DNA from 3 places in the Paraburkholderia sp. Cy-641 genome. Region 2 is predicted to be linked to each of the others. Evidence: riboswitches for the same ligand, from Rfam matches in the RefSeq annotation. Region 2 holds a riboswitch; each other region holds the start of a gene.
What was found. A riboswitch is a leader RNA that binds a small molecule or an ion and turns the genes downstream of it on or off. The one in region 2 is predicted to bind cobalamin.

Region 1 (5,844 bases), on a different contig from region 2:
GTCCATGCAACGAGCGCTTCGAGGCAATCGATCTGATGATGCAGGTCGAGATGCGACAGCGGTTCGTCGAGCAGCAGAAGCGGCGCATCCTGGCACAACACGGCCGCCAGCGCGACACGTTGGCGCTCGCCGCCCGATAACGACAGCACATCGCGCGCGGCGAAACTGCCCAGGCCGAGCCGTTCGAGCGCCGCCTGCGCGGCCGCGCGATCCGCGTCGCGCTCCCACCCCCAGCCGCCGAGATGCGGAAAGCGGTTCAGCATCACGATGTCGAGCACGCTGGCGCTGAACGCATCGTGCGCGCTTTGCGGCATCAACGCGCGGTGCCGTGCGAGCGGCAACGGCGGCCAGTCGGCAAGACGCCTGCCATCGAGTTCGACGTGCCCCGCCGACGCCGGCCGCAGCCCCGCGAGCGTGGACAGCAGCGTTGTCTTGCCCGCGCCGTTCGGCCCGGCGACGCACCAGATTTCGCCGGCATGGAAGGTCTGCGTGAACGCATCGAGCAAGGTGCGCGCGCCGGCGCGCAACGTCACGCGTTGCGCGCTCAGCGCCGAAGCCGGGACGGTATCGTGGGCGCGTGTCATGGACGCCTCTTCAGCAGCATCCAGAGAAACACCGGCACGCCGACCAGCGACGTCATCACGCCGACCGGCAACTGCGCGGGCGCAATCACAGTGCGCGCGACGAGATCCGCGCCCATCACCGCGACGCCGCCGCCGAGCGCGGCCGCCGGCAACAGCATGCGCTGATCGTTGCCGAACGCGAGCCGCAGCATGTGCGGCACCACGAGGCCGACGAAGCCGATCGTGCCCGCCGTCGTCACGGCAGCGGCAGCCGCAAGCGAGGCCACCAGGTACACGCGCAGACGCAACGGCATGACCGCAACGCCCAACGCCTGCGCGGCCGCATCGCCGCGCAGCAGCACGTTCAGGCGCGGCGCGGCGGGCACGATCACAAGCAGCGCGAGCAGCAGCGCGACGAGCGCGGTCCACGGCAGCGCGCCGCCGTTGAGGTCGCCGGTCAGCCAGAACAGCATGCCGCGCAAGCGGCTGTCGGGCGCGAGATTGAGCAGCAGCGTAATCAGCGCGCCCCACCCCGCCGCGATCACCGCACCGGTCAGGAGCAGCCGCGGCGACGTGTCCTGCGGTTCGCCGCGCCATAACTCGCGCCGCGCGAGGCCAAGCACGAGCAGGATCGACACCAACGCACCGGCGAACGCACTCGCATCGACGATCCACCATGCGCCGCCCGCGATCATCGCCACGAGCGCGAACGTCGCCGCGCCGCCCGATACGCCGAGCACATACGGCTCGGCCAGCGGATTGCGCAACAGCACCTGCAGCAGCGCGCCGGCGAGCGCGAGCAACGCCCCGCACGCGAAGCCCGCGAGCGCGCGCGGCAAGCGCAACGTACGCACGATCTCGCCGGCGAGGTCGTCGGCGCGCGCGGGTCCGGCATGCCACGGCATCAACGCGGCCAGCACGCGCGATGGCGCGAGCGGCACGCTGCCGAGCGCGAGCGACGCGACCAGCACGGCCAGGGCGATGACCGCGAGTCCGAGCCAGATCGCGGCCGCGCGCCTTGCGTTCATCGTGCGCATGGTAGGCGTGACGTGGCCGGCAGCCGGCAGCGAGCCCGGCGCGCGATTCATGCGCGCGCGCTCACGCCGGTGCGTGCGTTACTGCTGCTGCCAGCCAAGCGTGACGTAGGCACCGCGTCGCGGCGAGTTATACGAGTAGGCCGTTTCATAGTCCTTGTTCAGCAGATTCTCGATTTGCGCGCTCACGTACCACGCTTTCGTGATGTTGTAGCGCGCCGACAGATTCACGATGCCATAGCCGCCCAGATTGCCGGTGCTGTCCACGCGCGGGCCGCTCACGATCCACTCGCCGCCCACGCGCCAGCCGCCGATGCTGCGATTGATCGCGAGCGAGCCGAAGCGTCGCGCGCGCCGCACGAGGTCGACGTCGTTGTCGAGATCGACGGGATTCTGCAGCGTCAGCGAGGCGCGCACGTCGGTCTTGCCGACATGCCCGCTCCACGATCCTTCGAGCCCCTGCACTTTCGCGTGCCCGACGTTCTCGGCCAGATAGATGCCGGGGATCGTCTGCACGTAATCGATCAGATTCGTATAGCGCGTCTGAAAGGCACTGACACGCACCACGCCGAGCAGGTTCGATGCGTACTGCAAACCCGCTTCGACCGAATGACTGCGCTCGGGCCGGATCGACGGATTGCCGCTCAACGGATAGTACAGATCGTCGAAGCTCGGCGCGCGGAACGCGTCCGAATAGCTTGCGGTTGCCTTCCAGTGCGAGGTGATGTCGAAGCCATAGCCGAGATAGTAACTGTTCGCCCCGCCGAAATCGGAGTACTGGTCGCGCCGCACGTTAGCCTGAATCTGATTGCGGCCGAAGCGCGCGGTATAGCCCGCGAATACCGAATCGACGTGACGGTTGGGCGCCGCGAACGTATCGGAATCGAGGCTCTGATCGAGATGCTCGTAGCCGAGTTGCAGCTTCTGGTTCGCGGCCAGCGCGAAATCGTTCTGCCAGGTGTACTGGCGATTGTCGGTATCGAAGCGGCCGTTGTCGATGCCGTTGGTATTCGACACGCTGCGGTCGTCGCCCTCGGCGACCGTGAAATGCGTGGTCCACCAGTCGGTCAGCTTGCCGTTCGCGAACACCGAGACCTGACGCACCTTGCTATAGAGGTTGTTCAGATCGGTCGGCTCGCCATAGGCGTTGTCGTAGCTGTTGTTGCCGTTCGACTGGAAATAGGTGACGCCGGCGTCCCACCTGTCGCTGAACTTGTGACGCAGCGATGCCGAGAGGCTCTCGTTCAGATTGCCGTTCGCGTTCGGATTCGCGCCGGGCGCTTGCAGCGGATCGAGCGAGGAAAAGCCATCGGTTTTGGTGCGCGCGAGCGAGATGCTGAAGGTCGTGCGGCCGTCCTGATCGAGCGCGCCATTGACGCCGATGGTTTGCGTCTGCGTGTGATAACTGCCGTAGCCCAGCGAAAAATTGAAGCGCGGCGGATGATCGCCGCCATCTTTCGTGAACACCTGCACGACGCCGCCAATCGCACCCGAGCCGTACAACGCCGAGACATTGCCGTTCACGACCTCGACGTGATCGACCTGGTCGAGCGGAATCTGCGCGAGTTGCGCGGAACCGAGGCTCACCGAATCGACGCGCACGCCGTCGATCAGCACCAGCGATTGCGTCGACGACGCGCCGCGCAAAAAGAGGCTCGTCGTCGAACCGGGGCCACCTGTACGCGAGATTTGCGCGCCGGGCGCGAGCTGCAGCAGGCCGGGCAGATCGGTCGCGGTCGTGTCGGCAATGTCCTGCTGATCGAACAGCGTGGTCGGCGGGATCGTATCGGCGAGTGCCTGCGGTCCGCGTTCGGCGGTCACGACGACTGGCGAGAGTACGGTGGCCGGCGGGTTCGCGCGGGGGCTCGCATCGGCATCGGTATTCGCATCGGCGGACGCGCTCGAAGCTGAAGCCGATGATGCGGCCGACGAAGCAGCCGGCGAAGCAACGGGCGATGCAACATCGGCCGGCACGGAAGACGCCGCCGACGCGGCAGCCGTGGTCCCGGCAGTCTGCGCATGCACGACGGGCGGCAGACCCGCGAACGCGAGCAGCGCCGCGCGGGCGAAGGGGGACAGCATGGGTGAGAGTCCTGTGGATAGCGTGCGCAGCCCGCTTCCCCGCAGGCCGCCGCGTAACGAGGCGCCCCCGATGTTTAACGTTTTCGCGGGGGACGTCCTCTCCCTCTGGCCGGTATCCGGGCTGCGACACATCGGCCCCGCCTTCCCACGCGTGACGCGCAGTGGCACACTTGCAGGTTAAGCTTCGACCTGCAATCAGGACCGACCTGCATGACGAGATGCGGTCGCTTACCGTTGCGGGGGCAGCGCAGGTTCGCGCGTGCCGGTGTCGAACCCCGCGCGCGCCCTGCTTCCCGTTTAACTGCGCGCGCCGAAAAGCGCGCGCGGGCACCAGAGTGCGGCCAGTTTAGGAGCGACCCCGGCGAGCGTCAAGAAAGGTCAATCCCTGCGCGAGCCGTGCCGTTGAGTGCAGGTTATTGTCCGATCGACGAGCGGTTTTTCATCTTATGGTCGGGAAAATGCTTGCATAAAGCCAAGTTGTTACGTCTCGAAACGAGACAATTGTCGGAACCTGTAACATTCCGCGCTAAAATGCGAGGTCTTTAGAGGACGCAGCACATGCTCACCGAACTCGAATCACTCTCCCAGAACATCGGCAAGCTGATTGCGATCAGCCAGCGCCACCATGAAGCGCGGCTCGCGCTCGAAGAACAACTCGCGCACACGCGTGCCGAAGTCGAAGCCACGCATGCGGAACTCGCGCAATTGCGCGGGGAGCGCGATGCCCTGCAGGCGGAACGCGATGCGCTCTCCGCCAAGATCGACGACGCTCAGGTGCGCCTGAATGCGATTCTCGAGAAATTGCCGCGTGCCCGCGCGAGCAGCGAACCGGATAACCAGCTCGATCTGCTCGACTCCGCTCAACCCGAACCCGAGGAAGCGGAAAGCGACGTGAGCCGCCACGGAGAAAACGCATGACCACCAAGCAGATCGAAGTATCGATTCTCGACGTACCGTATCGTCTCGCCTGCTCGCCGGAAACCGAAGCCGCCCTGCTCGAAGCGGTCGCACGCGTCGATGCGGAAATGAAGAAAATCCGCAACGGCAGCAACGTGCGCGGCACGGATCGCATTGCCGTCATGGCCGCGCTGTCGCTGGCATCGGAACTGCTTAAGCTGCAAAACAGCGTGCGACACGGAGAAGCATTTCCCGCTGAAGAAATCCGGCGTACAATGCAGCAAATGAACGAACAGCTCGGTACTGTGATTGAACAGTACAGCTTGCAGTAAGCGGTCACAGCCGGCTTCGAACCCAATGTCGAACCGGTCGTGAATTCAACGAAGTAACTTGAAACGCAGTACTTTTTTGCAAAGCGGGTGTGCGGTGTTGGTAAAGCACATGAGCACCTCTCGCAAGCGTTTGAGTTCTTCTGTTAAAGTTTGAACTGCTGTAGCTTCATCGGTTTAGCTTCCCTGCCTGGTTCGCCAAGGTCATATATTCCTTGAACCAATGCCATGTGCACGGTTGCGGAAATTTGTAGCACGGGCGTGCGCGTCACTCTGTCTGATGTACCCGAAGTGTTGCTAACTGCGACCAATTCTGAACCCCCGGTTCAGGATGCCGGCCTAGCGGCTAAGGCGGGGACCTTATCTGGAACGGCATCGTACTTCGGTTCGATGCCGTTTTTCTTTGGGCTGCGTTTTCCGGTGCTGCTTTCAGGTGCTTTTTGCAGGCGCCGGTTCGCGCGCGTCGTTCAATCCCTCACGTTCAATTCGATTCATGCGCTACTGGCTGATGAAGTCCGAACCGGACGAAGCAAGCATCGACGATCTCGCCAACGCACCGCATCGCACGTTGCCGTGGACCGGCGTGCGCAACTATCAGGCACGCAATTTCATGCGCGACACCATGCAGATCGGCGACGGCGTGCTCTTCTACCATTCGAGCTGCCCCAAGCCCGGCATCGCGGGCATCGCGGAAGTGTCGTCCACCGCGTATCCTGACCCGACCCAGTTCGATAACAAGAGTCCGTACTACGACGCGAAGTCGTCGCAGGAAACGCCGCGCTGGATGCTCGTCGACGTCGTGTTCAAAAAGAAGATTCCGCTGATTCCGCTTGCTGCGCTGCGCGAGCATGCCGAGTTGCAGGACATGCGTGTGCTCGCCAAAGGCAACCGTCTGTCGATCACGCCGGTGACCGAAGCCGAATGGCGTTTCATCACAAA
Region 2 (5,844 bases):
GGCACCTTGCCGAGACCCGCGAGACTGTACACGTGCGTGGGGCCGAGCCGGCGCACGATCTTCAGCGCGTCGCCGGTGCCGCCGAGCAGCAGAACCCGCATCATCGCGCGGCTCCGACCAGCTTGCCCTGGCGATCGATCGCAAACGTCTCGACGCCGACCTGCGGCGGCACGATCTCACGCGCGACGGCCAACGCGCGCGCGCAGACGATATCGCCGAGCGGCACCTGCTGCGCATGCGCTAGCGCGAGCGCCTGCTGGCTCGTGTTGGCCGCGCGCATCGCGGCTTGCAGCGCGGCGTCGGCGCCATGCGCGGCGGCCCATGCCGCAAGCTGTTCGAGGTCGATGCTCGAATTGCGGCTATGCAGATCGAGATGGCCCGCCGCGAGCTTGCTGAGCTTGCCGAAGCCGCCGCAGATGCTGAGCCGCTCGACCGGCGCGCGCTTCATATGCTTTAGCACCGCGCCCACGAAATCGCCCATTTCGATCAGCGCGATATCGGGCAGGCCGTAGTGCGCGCGCATCGCGTCCTCGCTCGCGTTGCCGGTGCAGGCGGCGAGATGCGTGTAGCCGTTCGCGCGCGCGACGTCGATGCCCTGATGGATCGACGCGATATACGCCGAGCACGAAAACGGCCGCACGATGCCGGTCGTGCCGAGAATCGACAACCCGCCGAGAATGCCGAGGCGCGGGTTCATCGTTTTCAGCGCCAGTTCTTCGCCGCCCTCGACGCCGACCGTCACCTCGAAGCCGCCGCGGTACGCGTGCTGCGCGGCGAGTTCGCTCAGATGCCGCGTCATCATCTGGCGTGGCACCGGGTTGATCGCCGGTTCGCCGACCGGCAGCGTGAGCCCCGCGCGCGTGACCGTGCCGACGCCGGGCCCCGCGCGAAAAATCACGCCGGGCTCGGGCACGAGGCGCACGCGCGCGAAGACGACCGCGCCGTGGGTCACGTCGGGATCGTCGCCGGCGTCCTTGATCGTGCCGGCTTCGGCGATCCGTCCGCTGTGCGGGCTTGCTTGCGGGTTTATTTGCACACCCGCTTGTTCATTGTCATGTTCGTTGCCATGCGTGCCCGTTAACCCGCTGTCCTGCGTCCCGCCCTCATCGCCCCGCGCCACGAACCGGCAAAACACGAGCCGCATCGGTACATGCTGGCCCTTCGGCAGCACGATCTCGGCGACCTCGCTGACCACGCCCGCGAGCAGCAGCCGCGCCGCCGCGAGCGAGGTCGCCGTCGCGCAGCTACCGGTCGTGTAGCCGCTGCGCAGCGGCGCCGGCTGTTCGGGAGTCTCGTCGCGCATCACGAATCGGCCGACCGGTTATCCGGCGACGCATCGGCCGGCTTCGTCGCTTCGAGCAGCGTGATCGGCAACGCCTGGCGCCACGTGTCGAAACCGCCGAGCGGTTGCGCCTGCGCGAGCGCGATACGCGTGAGCGTGCCGCCATGCTGCTCGCGCCATGCGACGAGCGCCGCCTCGCCTTGCAGCGTGACCGCATTGGCGACGAGCCGGCCGCCGTTGCGCAGACTCGCCCAGCAGGTGTCGAGCACACCGGGCTCGCTCACGCCGCCGCCGATAAACACCGCATGCGGCGCGGGCAGCCCCTGCAACGCGGCGGGCGCGCGGCCGGCCACGAGTTGCAGCGCCGGCACGCCGAGCGCATCGCGATTCCGCTCGATAAAGCCCTGGCGCATCTCGTGCGCTTCGATCGCAATCGCGCGGCAGGCCGGATGCGCGCGCATCCACTCGATGCCGATCGAGCCGCTGCCCGCGCCGACGTCCCACAGCAATTCGCCGGGCGCCGGCGCGAGGCGCGCGAGCGTGATCGCGCGGATATCGCGCTTGGTCAACTGGCCGTCGTGAATGAATGCGTCGTCGGGCAGGCCGCCGCTCAGTGGCAGACGCGGCGCATGCGCGGACGCGCGGCAGTCGAGCGCGATCAGATTGAGCGCGGCCATCTCGCCGGCCGGCCATTGATCGGCGCGGCCCTCGATGCGCCGTTCCCGCTCGCCGCCGAGATGTTCGAGCACGCTCATGCGCGTCGCGCCGAAGCCGCGCGCGACGAGCGCGGCCGCGAGCGCCGCAGGCGTGCCTCCATCGGCGCTCAGCACGAAGAGGCGCGCACGGTCATGCAGATGCGCGTTCAGCGCCGCGAGCGGCCGGCCCACCAGCGACACCGTCGCGACGTCCTGTAACGGCCAGCCGAGCCGCGCGGCCGCGAGCGACAACGACGACGGCGCGGGCAGCACGCGCAACTCGCCGGCCGGCAACTGCCGCGCGAGCGTCGCGCCGACGCCGAACAGCATCGGGTCGCCGCTCGCCAGCACGCACACCGCGTGCGGACGCTCGGCGAGCAGCGGCGCGAGATCGAACGGACGCGGCCATGCGGCGCGGCGCGCGGCAAGCCGCGCCGGCAGCATCGCGAGATGCCGCTCGCCGCCATACACCACCGAGGCGCCAAGCAAAGCACGCCGCGCGGGCCGTCCCAATCCGGCGAAGCCGTCGTCGCCAATGCCCACCACGGTCAGCCATGCCGGCATGCATCCATCCTCATCGTTTGTCGTTGGAAAAGCGGTTGAAAAGGCGCTTGGAACAGGCTCAAAAACAGGCTCAAAGCATGCCCGAAACGCCTACGAAAGCCGTCCGGCAGCGCGGCCGGCGAAGCCTTCGAAAGCGCGCCGAGGCGCGCCAGTCAAAGCGCCCAGCCTCGTTGCGCGGTTCGAAAAAAGGCATAATACAGCCGCCGGCGCCCTTCGGGGCCCAAGAGGGAACACAGTAACGATGTGGCTGCCCCCGCAACTGTATGCAGCGAGTCCGCCTGCGCCACGCGCCACTGGTTCGACCGGGAAGGCCGCGGCGGACCATGACCTGCGAGCCAGGAGACCTGCCGGCGCAACTGTTCGTGCCAGCCAACATCGGGCGGGGTGTACCGATGCCGCAGCAAGGTCCGCGACGCGGCCTGCTCGGGCCGTTGCGCGACGCTATTCCCGGTGTCCGTCTTGAATCGAGCTTCGCCCTCAACCGTTTTGCCCCACGCGCTTCCGATGTCGCGGCCCTCGGCGTGTCCGGGGCTGCTGCGCATCGTCGCCGCGCGCGACGGCGGCCTCTGCCGGATCAAGCTGCCGGGCGGCGAACTCGGCGCCGCGCAGGCGCGCGCGATCGCCGAGGCGAGCACGCGGCACGCGAACGGCGTGATCGAGTTGACCAATCGCGCGAATCTGCAGCTGCGCGGCGTGCGCGAGCGGCATGAGGCGGCGTTGAGCGGAGAGTTGATCGAAGCGGGGTTGGGGCCGGGGGCGGGTTCTCTGTGCGCTTTTGATCCTGCTTTTGCTCCTGCTTCCGGTTCGGCCGCTGGCTCTTGCTCTTCCCCGCTCGACGCGAACGACGCAAACGCTCCTCCGGACACCACCGCTCTCGGTTTCGCCGACGACATCCGCAACGTGATGACCAGCCCCACCGCCGGCCGCGATCCGTCTGCGTTGATCGATACGAGGCCGTTGTGCGCCGAATTGCTCGCGCTGCTGCAAGACGAGGCGCGCTTCGCGGCGTTGTCGCCGAAATTCGCCCTGCTGCTCGACGGCGGCGAACGGCTCGCGCGGGTCGATCATCCGCACGATGTGTGGCTCGCGGCGTCGGCGGATGAAGGCGGCGTGCGCTTCGTGTTCGGGCTCGCGGGATGCCCGGGAGATGGGGCGGACCTTGGTGCCGACACCGGCACTCGCCGCGACCTCGCCGGCCCCCGCCCCCTTGCTGCCGTTGCACCATCGCATGCCCTGGCGCTCGTACGCGCGTTGCTGCACACGTTCCTCGATCTCGCCGACGCCAACGCCGACACCCACGCCACCCGCATGCGCGACCTGCTCGCCACGCACTCCGCCGACGCGATCCTCGAACACGCGCAGCGCTACGTCGATTTCCCGCTCGCCCGCGACGCCTCGCTCGCGCACTGGCAACGCCCTCTTCGCGCTGACGCCGCGCTGCGCCTCGGCGCACACGCACAGCGCGGCGCACACACCTGGCACGTCGGCGGCCAGCCGCCGCTCGGGCGTCTGAGCGCCGCGGCGCTGCAGGGCCTCGGCGCGCTCGCACAGCAATACGGCAACGGCACGCTGCGCATCACCCCGTGGCAAAGCGTGCTGCTGCCCGACATCCCGACGCAGGCCGTGCCTGCCGTCCTCGCGCAGCTAGGCGCGCTCGGCCTCGCCTGCGATCCCGCCCAAGCCATCACGCACGTGATCGCCTGCACCGGCTCGCCAGGCTGCGCGAAGAGTCTCGCCGACACCAAGGCCGACGCGCTGCAACTGGCCGCGCGACTGCCCGCCGGCGTCGACGTGCATCTGAGCGGCTGCCCGCGCTCGTGCGCGGCCGCGCATTGCACGCCGTACACGCTGCTCGCCGCCGCGCCCGGCGTCTACGACCTTTATCGACGCGACGGCCGCTCCGGTTTCGGCCACTGCGTCGCACCCCCACTGACGATCGACGAGGCCGCCGACCTGCTCGCGCGTCTCGTCAGGAATAAACCCGATGCTTGATTACATCCGCGACGGTCAGGAGATCTATCGCCAATCCTTCGCGACGATTCGCGCCGAGGCCGACCTGTCACGCATTCCCGCCGACCTCGAAAAACTCGCGGTGCGCGTGATCCACGCGTGCGGCATGGTCGACGTGATCGACGACCTCGCGTTCTCCGCCGGCGCGGGCACGGCGGGCCGCGTGGCGCTCGCGCAAGGCGCGCCGATCCTGTGCGACGCGGGCATGGTTGCGCAGGGCATCACGCGCGCGCGGCTGCCCGCCGACAATGCGGTGATCTGCACGCTCACGCACATGAACGTGCCCGCGCTCGCGCGCGAGATCGGCAATACGCGCTCGGCCGCCGCGCTCGAGCTGTGGCGCCCGCACCTCGCCGGCAGCGTCGTCGTGATCGGCAATGCGCCGACCGCGCTGTTCCATCTGCTCGACATGCTCGATGCGGGCGCGCCGCAGCCCGCGCTGATTCTCGGCTTTCCGGTCGGCTTCGTCGGCGCGGCCGAATCGAAGGCGGCGCTCGCGGAAAACAGCCGCGGCGTGCCCTACGTGGTCGTGCACGGACGGCGCGGCGGCAGCGCGATGGCGGCCGCGGCGGTCAACGCGCTCGCAACGGAGATCGAGTAAATGACGGCACAGGTGACGACTCAAACGACAACTCAAGCGACCTCCCTGGCGACGCGGCATACGGCAACCCGGGGCCGGCTGTTCGGCATCGGCGTCGGCCCCGGCGACCCCGAACTCATCACGCTGAAGGCGCTGCGTTTGCTGAAGGCCGCGCCGGTGGTTGCGTACTTCGTCGCGAAGGGCAAGAAAGGCAACGCGTTCGGTATTGTCGAGGCGCATCTGGACGAGGCGCAGCAGCATCTGCCGCTCGTCTATCCGGTCACGACCGAGGCGCTCGAACCGCCGCTGTCGTATGAAGCGATCATCGCGGACTTCTACGACACGGCCGCCGAAATCGTCGCCGGCCATCTCGACGCGGGCCGCGACGTCGCCGTGATCTGCGAGGGCGATCCGTTTTTCTACGGCTCGTACATGTACCTGCACGACCGGCTGGCCGCGCGCTACGACAGCGAAGTCGTGCCGGGCGTGTGCTCGATGCTCGGCGGCGCGGCCGTGCTCGGCGCGCCGCTCGTGTATCGCAACCAGAGCCTCTCGGTGCTCTCGGGCGTGCTGCCCGAGGACGAATTGCGCCGCCGTCTCGCCGATGCCGACGCCGCCGTCGTCATGAAACTCGGCCGCAATTTCGACAAGGTGCGGCGCGTGCTCGACGACCTCGGACTCGCCGGGCGCGCGCTCTACGTCGAACGCGCGAC
Region 3 (5,844 bases), on a different contig from region 2:
CGTCCGAGCCGCCGGTGCAGGCGCGCGAGCCCCGCCGTGATCGTGGTCTTGCCCTGGCCCGAGGCGGGCGCGCTGATAAAGAGCGCGGGACAGGCCGGGCGGCGCGTCGCTTCGGGCGCTGACGGCATCGCTCAGAACTCCACGCCGCGCTGCGCCTTCACGCCCTGCTCGCGATACGGATGCTTGATCGCGCGCATTTCGGTGACGAGATCGGCGGCTTCGATCAGCGCGTCCGGCGCATGGCGGCCGGTCACGACGACGTGCAGCATCGGCGCGCGCGCGTTGATGACCGACAGCACTTCGTCGAGCGGCAGGTATTCGTACTTGAGCACGGTGTTCAGTTCGTCGAGGATCACCATCTGATAGTCGCCGCTTTCGATCATCCGGCGCGCCTCGTCCCAGCCCTTGCGCGCGGTGGCGATGTCGGCGTCGCGGTTCTGGGTGTTCCAGGTGTAGCCGTCGCCCATCGTGACGAAATCGCAGTGTGCGATCGCGCCGAGAAAGTCGCGCTCCGAGGTATGCAGCGCGCCCTTGATGAACTGCACGACGCCAAGGCGCATGCCGTGGCCGAGCACGCGCACGGCCATGCCGAACGCGGCCGTGCTTTTGCCCTTGCCGGTGCCGGTGTTGACGATCAGCAGGCCTTTCTCGACGGTCGCGGCGGCCTGTTTCTTTTCATGGCCCTCGCGGCGGCGTTCGGTCATGCGTTGATGCGATTCGGGATCGGTTTTCATCGAAGGTCCTGTTGGGGAGTGTCGGGTTGGGTTGGAGCGGTGTCGGCGTCGCTGCTGGCCGAGGCGATCGCGACGGTAACGCCGTCGTGCACGGTCTTGGGTACGAGCAGGCGCGCGGGCTGTGTGGGCGATGCAGCGGCTGACGCAGCCGCCAGGGTCTGCGCCGCGAGCAGCGCGCAGGGTTCGCAAACGCCATCGACGCCGAGATGCGTTTGCGCGGCCAGCGACGGCGTGGCGACCGGCACCGCGGCGATCTGCTCGCGGCTGAACACCTGCAACGGCAGCGCATGACGCGCGCAGAATTCGCGCAGGCCCGCTTCGTGGGCTTTGGCGTCGAGCGTGGCGACGGCGTGAATCTGTTCGAAAGAAGCGACGCACGCGTGCGAGCCGAGCGCGGCGCGCACCGCCGCTTCGATCTGTTGCGCCGAACTGCCGAGGCGACAGCCGATGCCGACGCCGAGCGTCTTGCCCGGGCGTCCGGTGTGTCGAGCGGCATCGGCTTTGGCTTCGGCATTCGCGTCAGCGCAAGAGGCCTCGTGCCCGGCGCTGGCGAGCGAGGCGCGCGTCATCGCGGCATGCAAGGCAAACGCCTCGCGGTAATGGAAAAAGGGCGGCTGCCTGCAAGGGCGCACGCGGCAAGGAAGATCGAGGTCATGCGGTACTGCGAATCCGGGCTTGGACCATCGCGCGGCGCGTTGCGTTTTCGCGGCGAAAACCCCGTGGAAAAACGCCACGCGCGGCGCGGCCATGCTTGAACGCCATCACATCCGTTCCCCGCGGATTCCGGCGGCCGGCAACGCAGCGATGAACGCGGCGCCGCCTCCGCGTCTGGCCGGTATCCGGGCTGGCGGCCTCACGCGCTTTGCCTTCCCGTCCGGATTCATCGGACAGTGGCGCGAAAAACGCATGTGCGACGCGGCCGGAACGGCGCTCGCGTCGCAGGTCGCTTACCGTTGCGGGGACAGCACAGATTGAACGCATGACGCGCTGCCTGTTTCCCGTTTAACTGCACACGCGAGCGCATGTGCGGGCACCAAACGCGCGCATACGATAGCACATGGCGCCCCGCCGGATAAGCGCGCGCGGCGCTTCACGCGGTGTCCTTTCCTTGACTGCGCATGGCCGTGGGCCTACACTCGCACGCACTTCTGGTGCTCGCGCGCGCATCCATGCGCGTGCAGTTAAACGGGAAACAGGGAGCCCACCTGCTCTGGAACGGGCCAACCTGTGCTGTCCCCGCAACGGTAAGCGAAAAGCGGTATCGGCTGCATGGCCGGCCACCGCGGAGCCGGCTTCGATGTCCACGCGCAAGGCTGCGTCGGCATATCACCACTGGTCGAGAAACCACTCGGCCGGGAAGGGGAAGCGGCGCTTTCGCCAGCCCGGATACCGGCCCGAAGATGCAGGACGGACGCCACGGGGATGCGGCGTCGCGTTCACGACCTCACTTTCCGCTTTCTGTTTTCCGTTGTCGCGGCAACGCCGGCGCTCGTTCCGGCATGCGCGGCGCAACGCCTTCGGATGAACCTCACGATGCAAACTCAATTGCGCAAGATCCCCGTCACGATCGTCACGGGCTTTCTCGGCAGCGGCAAAACCACGCTGCTGCGGCACATTCTTCAGCATGCGGGCGGCAAGCGCATCGCGGTGATCGTCAACGAGTTCGGCGAACTCGGCATCGACGGGGAGATCCTCAAGGGTTGCGGCATCGGCTGCGATGAAAACGGCGTCGAAACCGAAGGGCAACTGTATGAACTCGCGAACGGTTGCCTCTGCTGCACCGTGCAGGAAGAGTTTTTTCCGGTGATGGAAAAGCTCGTCGAGCGCCGCGGCGAAATCGATCACGTGCTGATCGAAACCTCGGGTCTCGCATTGCCGAAGCCGCTCGTGCAGGCGTTCAACTGGCCGCAGATCAAGAACAGCTTCACGGTCGACGCGGTCGTGACCGTCGTCGATGGTCCGGCTGCCGCGAGCGGCCAGTTTGCCGCGAACCCGGTCGCCGTCGATGCGCAGCGCAAGGCCGATCCGAATCTCGATCACGAATCGCCGCTGCACGAGCTGTTCGAAGATCAGTTGTCCGCGGCCGATCTCGTGATCCTGAACAAGACCGACCTCGTCGACGATGCGCAGCAGCGCGCGGTCGAAGCGCTGATTCGCGGGGAGATTCCGCCGCAGGTGAAGATCGTGCGCGCGCAGCAGGGCCAGCTCGATCTGCACACGCTGCTCGGGCTCGAAGCGGCTTCGGAAGAGACGATCCACCTGCGCCACGATCATCACGGTTCCGCCGACGATCCCGACCACCACCACGACGAATTCGATTCGGTCGTCGTGGAAGCGCGCGTGTCGTCGCGCGACGCGGCGATCGCCGCATTGCAGACGCTTGTCGAAGGCCACACGATTTATCGCGTGAAGGGCTTTGCCGCGTTGCCGGGCGCGGCGATGCGCCTCGTGATTCAGGGCGTGGGGCGGCGCTTCGACAGCTATTTCGACCGGCGCTGGCAGGCCGGTGAAAATGACGGCGGCGCGCACGCCGGCAGCCGTTTCGTGCTGATCGGCGAAGACCTCGATCAGGCCACGCTGCAACGCGCGTTCGACGCGGCACTCGACGCCGCCGCTCCTGCGCCCGCGAGCGTTGCCGCACACCAGGCGTAAGCGCTCATGCATCTGCTACGCACGACGCCGGGCGGTTTCGTCGACGATACGCAGGGCGTGATCCGTATCGATCAGCAGCCTGCCGATATCGTCGTGCTCAGTTCCGCCGACACCACGCTGTCGCTGCTCGCGAGCGTGGTGCCGCGTCTCGGCGACGGCTTCCCGAGCCTGCGGCTCGCCAACGTCACCTATTTGCGGCAGCCGGCGTCGGTCGATTTCTATCTCGACGACGTGTTGCAGCATGCACGCGTCGTCGTGGTCGATCATCTCGGCGGCGAGGCTTACTGGCCGTACGGCATCGAGCAGGTCGTCGCGCTCGCGCAGCGCAGGCAGCAAACGCTTGCGATGTTTTCCGGCGATTTGCAGGAGGACCCGAACCTGCTCGCGCGCAGTACCGCGAGCGCCGAGCTGTGCCATCAGTTGTGGCGTTATCTGCGCGAGGGCGGCCCGCAGAATGCCGAGGCGTTCCTGCGCTGCATCGCCTATCGCGCGCTCGATTGGGGACGCGAGCCCGAGCCGCCGCGCGCGTTGCCGGCCGCGTCGCTCTATCATCCCGCGCACGACACGCCGACCATCGCCGACTGGCAGGCGCGCTGGCGCCAGGACGCGCCTGTGGTCGCGATTCTGTTCTACAAGGCGCATCTGCAGGCTGCCAATACCGCGGTGTTCGATGCGCTGATCGACGCGCTCGAAGCGCAAGGGCTCAATCCGCTGCCGCTCGCGATCACGTCGCTGAAAGATGCGGTGAGCCGCGAAGTCGTGCAGTCGCTGTGCGCGCAGCACGATGCTGCACTCGTGCTCAATACGACCGCGTTCGCCGCGTCCGCGATCGACGACCCCGAGCCGCTCGCGCTGGCCGGCGACGCGCCGGTGTTGCAGGTGATCCTGAGCGGCGGCAATCGCGAGGACTGGCTCAAGGACAATCACGGCCTCAATTCGCGCGACATCGCAATGCATATCGCGCTGCCGGAAGTGGACGGCCGCATCATCACGCGTGCGATCAGCTTCAAGGGGCTCGCCTATCGTTGTCCGCATACCGAGGTCGACGTGGTCCGCTATCAGCCCGACCTCGAACGCGTGCGTTTTCTCGCCGAACTGAGCCGCCGCTGGTGCCGTCTACGTTCGCTCGACAATGCGGACAAGAAGCTCGCGCTGATTCTCGCGAACTATCCGATGAGCGAAGGGCGCATCGGCAATGGCGTCGGGCTCGATACGCCGGCTTCGGTGGTCGGCATTCTGTCGATGCTGCGCGGCGAGGGCTATCGTGTTGGCGAATTGCCCGAAAACGGCGCTGCGTTGTTGCAGAAACTCACCGAAGGCGTGACCAACGATCCCGTTGTGCGCGATCTGCGTCCAGCCTTGCAAAGCCTTGCACTCGACGACTACCTCGCGCATTTCAACGCGCTGCCGGCGAGCGTGCGCGACGCGTTGATCGCGCGCTGGGGCCTGCCCGAGCAGGACCCGACGCTGCGGCGCGGGCGCTTCATGATCGCGGGCTGGCGCTGCGGGCACGTATTCGTCGGCATTCAGCCGGCGCGTTCGCGCGAGCAGGGCGATTACGCGAGCTATCACGATGCCGAACTCGTGCCGCCGCATGCGTATCTCGCGTTCTATTTCTGGCTGCGCCGGCAGTTCGGCATCGACGCGGTCGTGCACGTCGGCAAGCACGGCAACCTCGAATGGCTGCCCGGCAAGAGCGTCGCGCTGAGCGAGGCGTGCTGGCCCGATCTGATTCTCGGGCCGATGCCGCATCTGTATCCGTTCATCGTCAACGATCCGGGCGAGGGCAGCCAGGCCAAGCGGCGCGCGCAGGCGGTCATCGTCGATCATCTGATGCCGCCGCTCACGCGCGCCGAAAACTATGGACCGCTGCAGGACCTCGAACGCCAGGTCGACGAATACTACGAAGCGCTGATGGTCGATCCGCGCCGCGCGAAGCTGCTGCGCCGCACGATTCTCGCGACGATCGTCGAGCACCGCCTGCACGAGGAACTGAGCCTCGCCGCGCCGAATGGCCAGGATGATGAAGACGCGCTGCTCACGCGCGTCGATGCGTGGTTGTGCGAACTGAAGGAAGCGCAGATTCGCGATGGTCTGCATACGTTCGGGCAATCGCCGGCCGGCGTGCAGCGGCGCGATACGCTGCTTGCGCTCGGGCGCTTTCCGATCGGCGATGGACAGGGGCGCAGAGCGGGGCTCGTCGACGCGCTGGCGCGCGATCTGCGTATTGATCATCTGTTCGATCCGTTGACGGTCGATTGGGCCGGGCCGTGGGACGGTCCGCGCCCGGCCGTGTTGCAGCGGGTCAGCGACGCGCCGTGGCGGCATTACGGCGACACGCGCGAGCGGCTGGAGATGCTCACGGCGGAGTTGTTGCTCGGGGTGTGTGGTGTGGGCAGCGATGAAGCGGATGGCGCGCGTGCGGCTCCATCGTTTGAGAGCAACTTGCCGCAAGCGG

Region 1: another riboswitch for cobalamin. It lies ahead of F3J20_RS20455 (TonB-dependent receptor); the one in region 2 lies ahead of cobG (precorrin-3B synthase).
Region 3: another riboswitch for cobalamin. It lies ahead of cobW (cobalamin biosynthesis protein CobW); the one in region 2 lies ahead of cobG (precorrin-3B synthase).

What each region holds. Positions count from the first base shown of each region.
Region 1 is NZ_VWWM01000038.1:3,612-9,455, reverse strand. Features, by position in the region: gene F3J20_RS20465 (ABC transporter ATP-binding protein) at 1-584, opposite strand, end outside; gene F3J20_RS20460 (iron ABC transporter permease) at 581-1,651, opposite strand; gene F3J20_RS20455 (TonB-dependent receptor) at 1,679-3,679, opposite strand; cobalamin riboswitch at 3,769-4,029, opposite strand; gene F3J20_RS20450 (ATPase) at 4,238-4,597, shown strand; gene F3J20_RS20445 (cell division protein ZapA) at 4,594-4,908, shown strand; RNA gene ssrS (6S RNA) at 5,086-5,267, shown strand; gene F3J20_RS20435 (EVE domain-containing protein) at 5,399-5,844, shown strand, end outside.
Region 2 is NZ_VWWM01000003.1:78,970-84,813, forward strand. Features, by position in the region: gene F3J20_RS02665 (cobalt-precorrin-6A reductase) at 1-104, opposite strand, end outside; gene F3J20_RS02670 (cobalt-precorrin-5B (C(1))-methyltransferase) at 101-1,303, opposite strand; gene cbiE (precorrin-6y C5,15-methyltransferase (decarboxylating) subunit CbiE) at 1,303-2,541, opposite strand; cobalamin riboswitch at 2,729-2,908, shown strand; gene cobG (precorrin-3B synthase) at 3,046-4,533, shown strand; gene F3J20_RS02685 (precorrin-8X methylmutase) at 4,526-5,152, shown strand; gene F3J20_RS02690 (precorrin-2 C(20)-methyltransferase) at 5,153-5,844, shown strand, end outside.
Region 3 is NZ_VWWM01000010.1:4,655-10,498, reverse strand. Features, by position in the region: gene F3J20_RS07750 (cobyrinate a,c-diamide synthase) at 1-128, opposite strand, end outside; gene cobO (cob(I)yrinic acid a,c-diamide adenosyltransferase) at 132-734, opposite strand; gene F3J20_RS07740 (cobalamin biosynthesis protein) at 731-1,303, opposite strand; gene F3J20_RS31805 (hypothetical protein) at 1,310-1,489, shown strand; cobalamin riboswitch at 1,547-1,787, opposite strand; cobalamin riboswitch at 1,867-2,147, shown strand; gene cobW (cobalamin biosynthesis protein CobW) at 2,268-3,386, shown strand; gene cobN (cobaltochelatase subunit CobN) at 3,393-5,844, shown strand, end outside.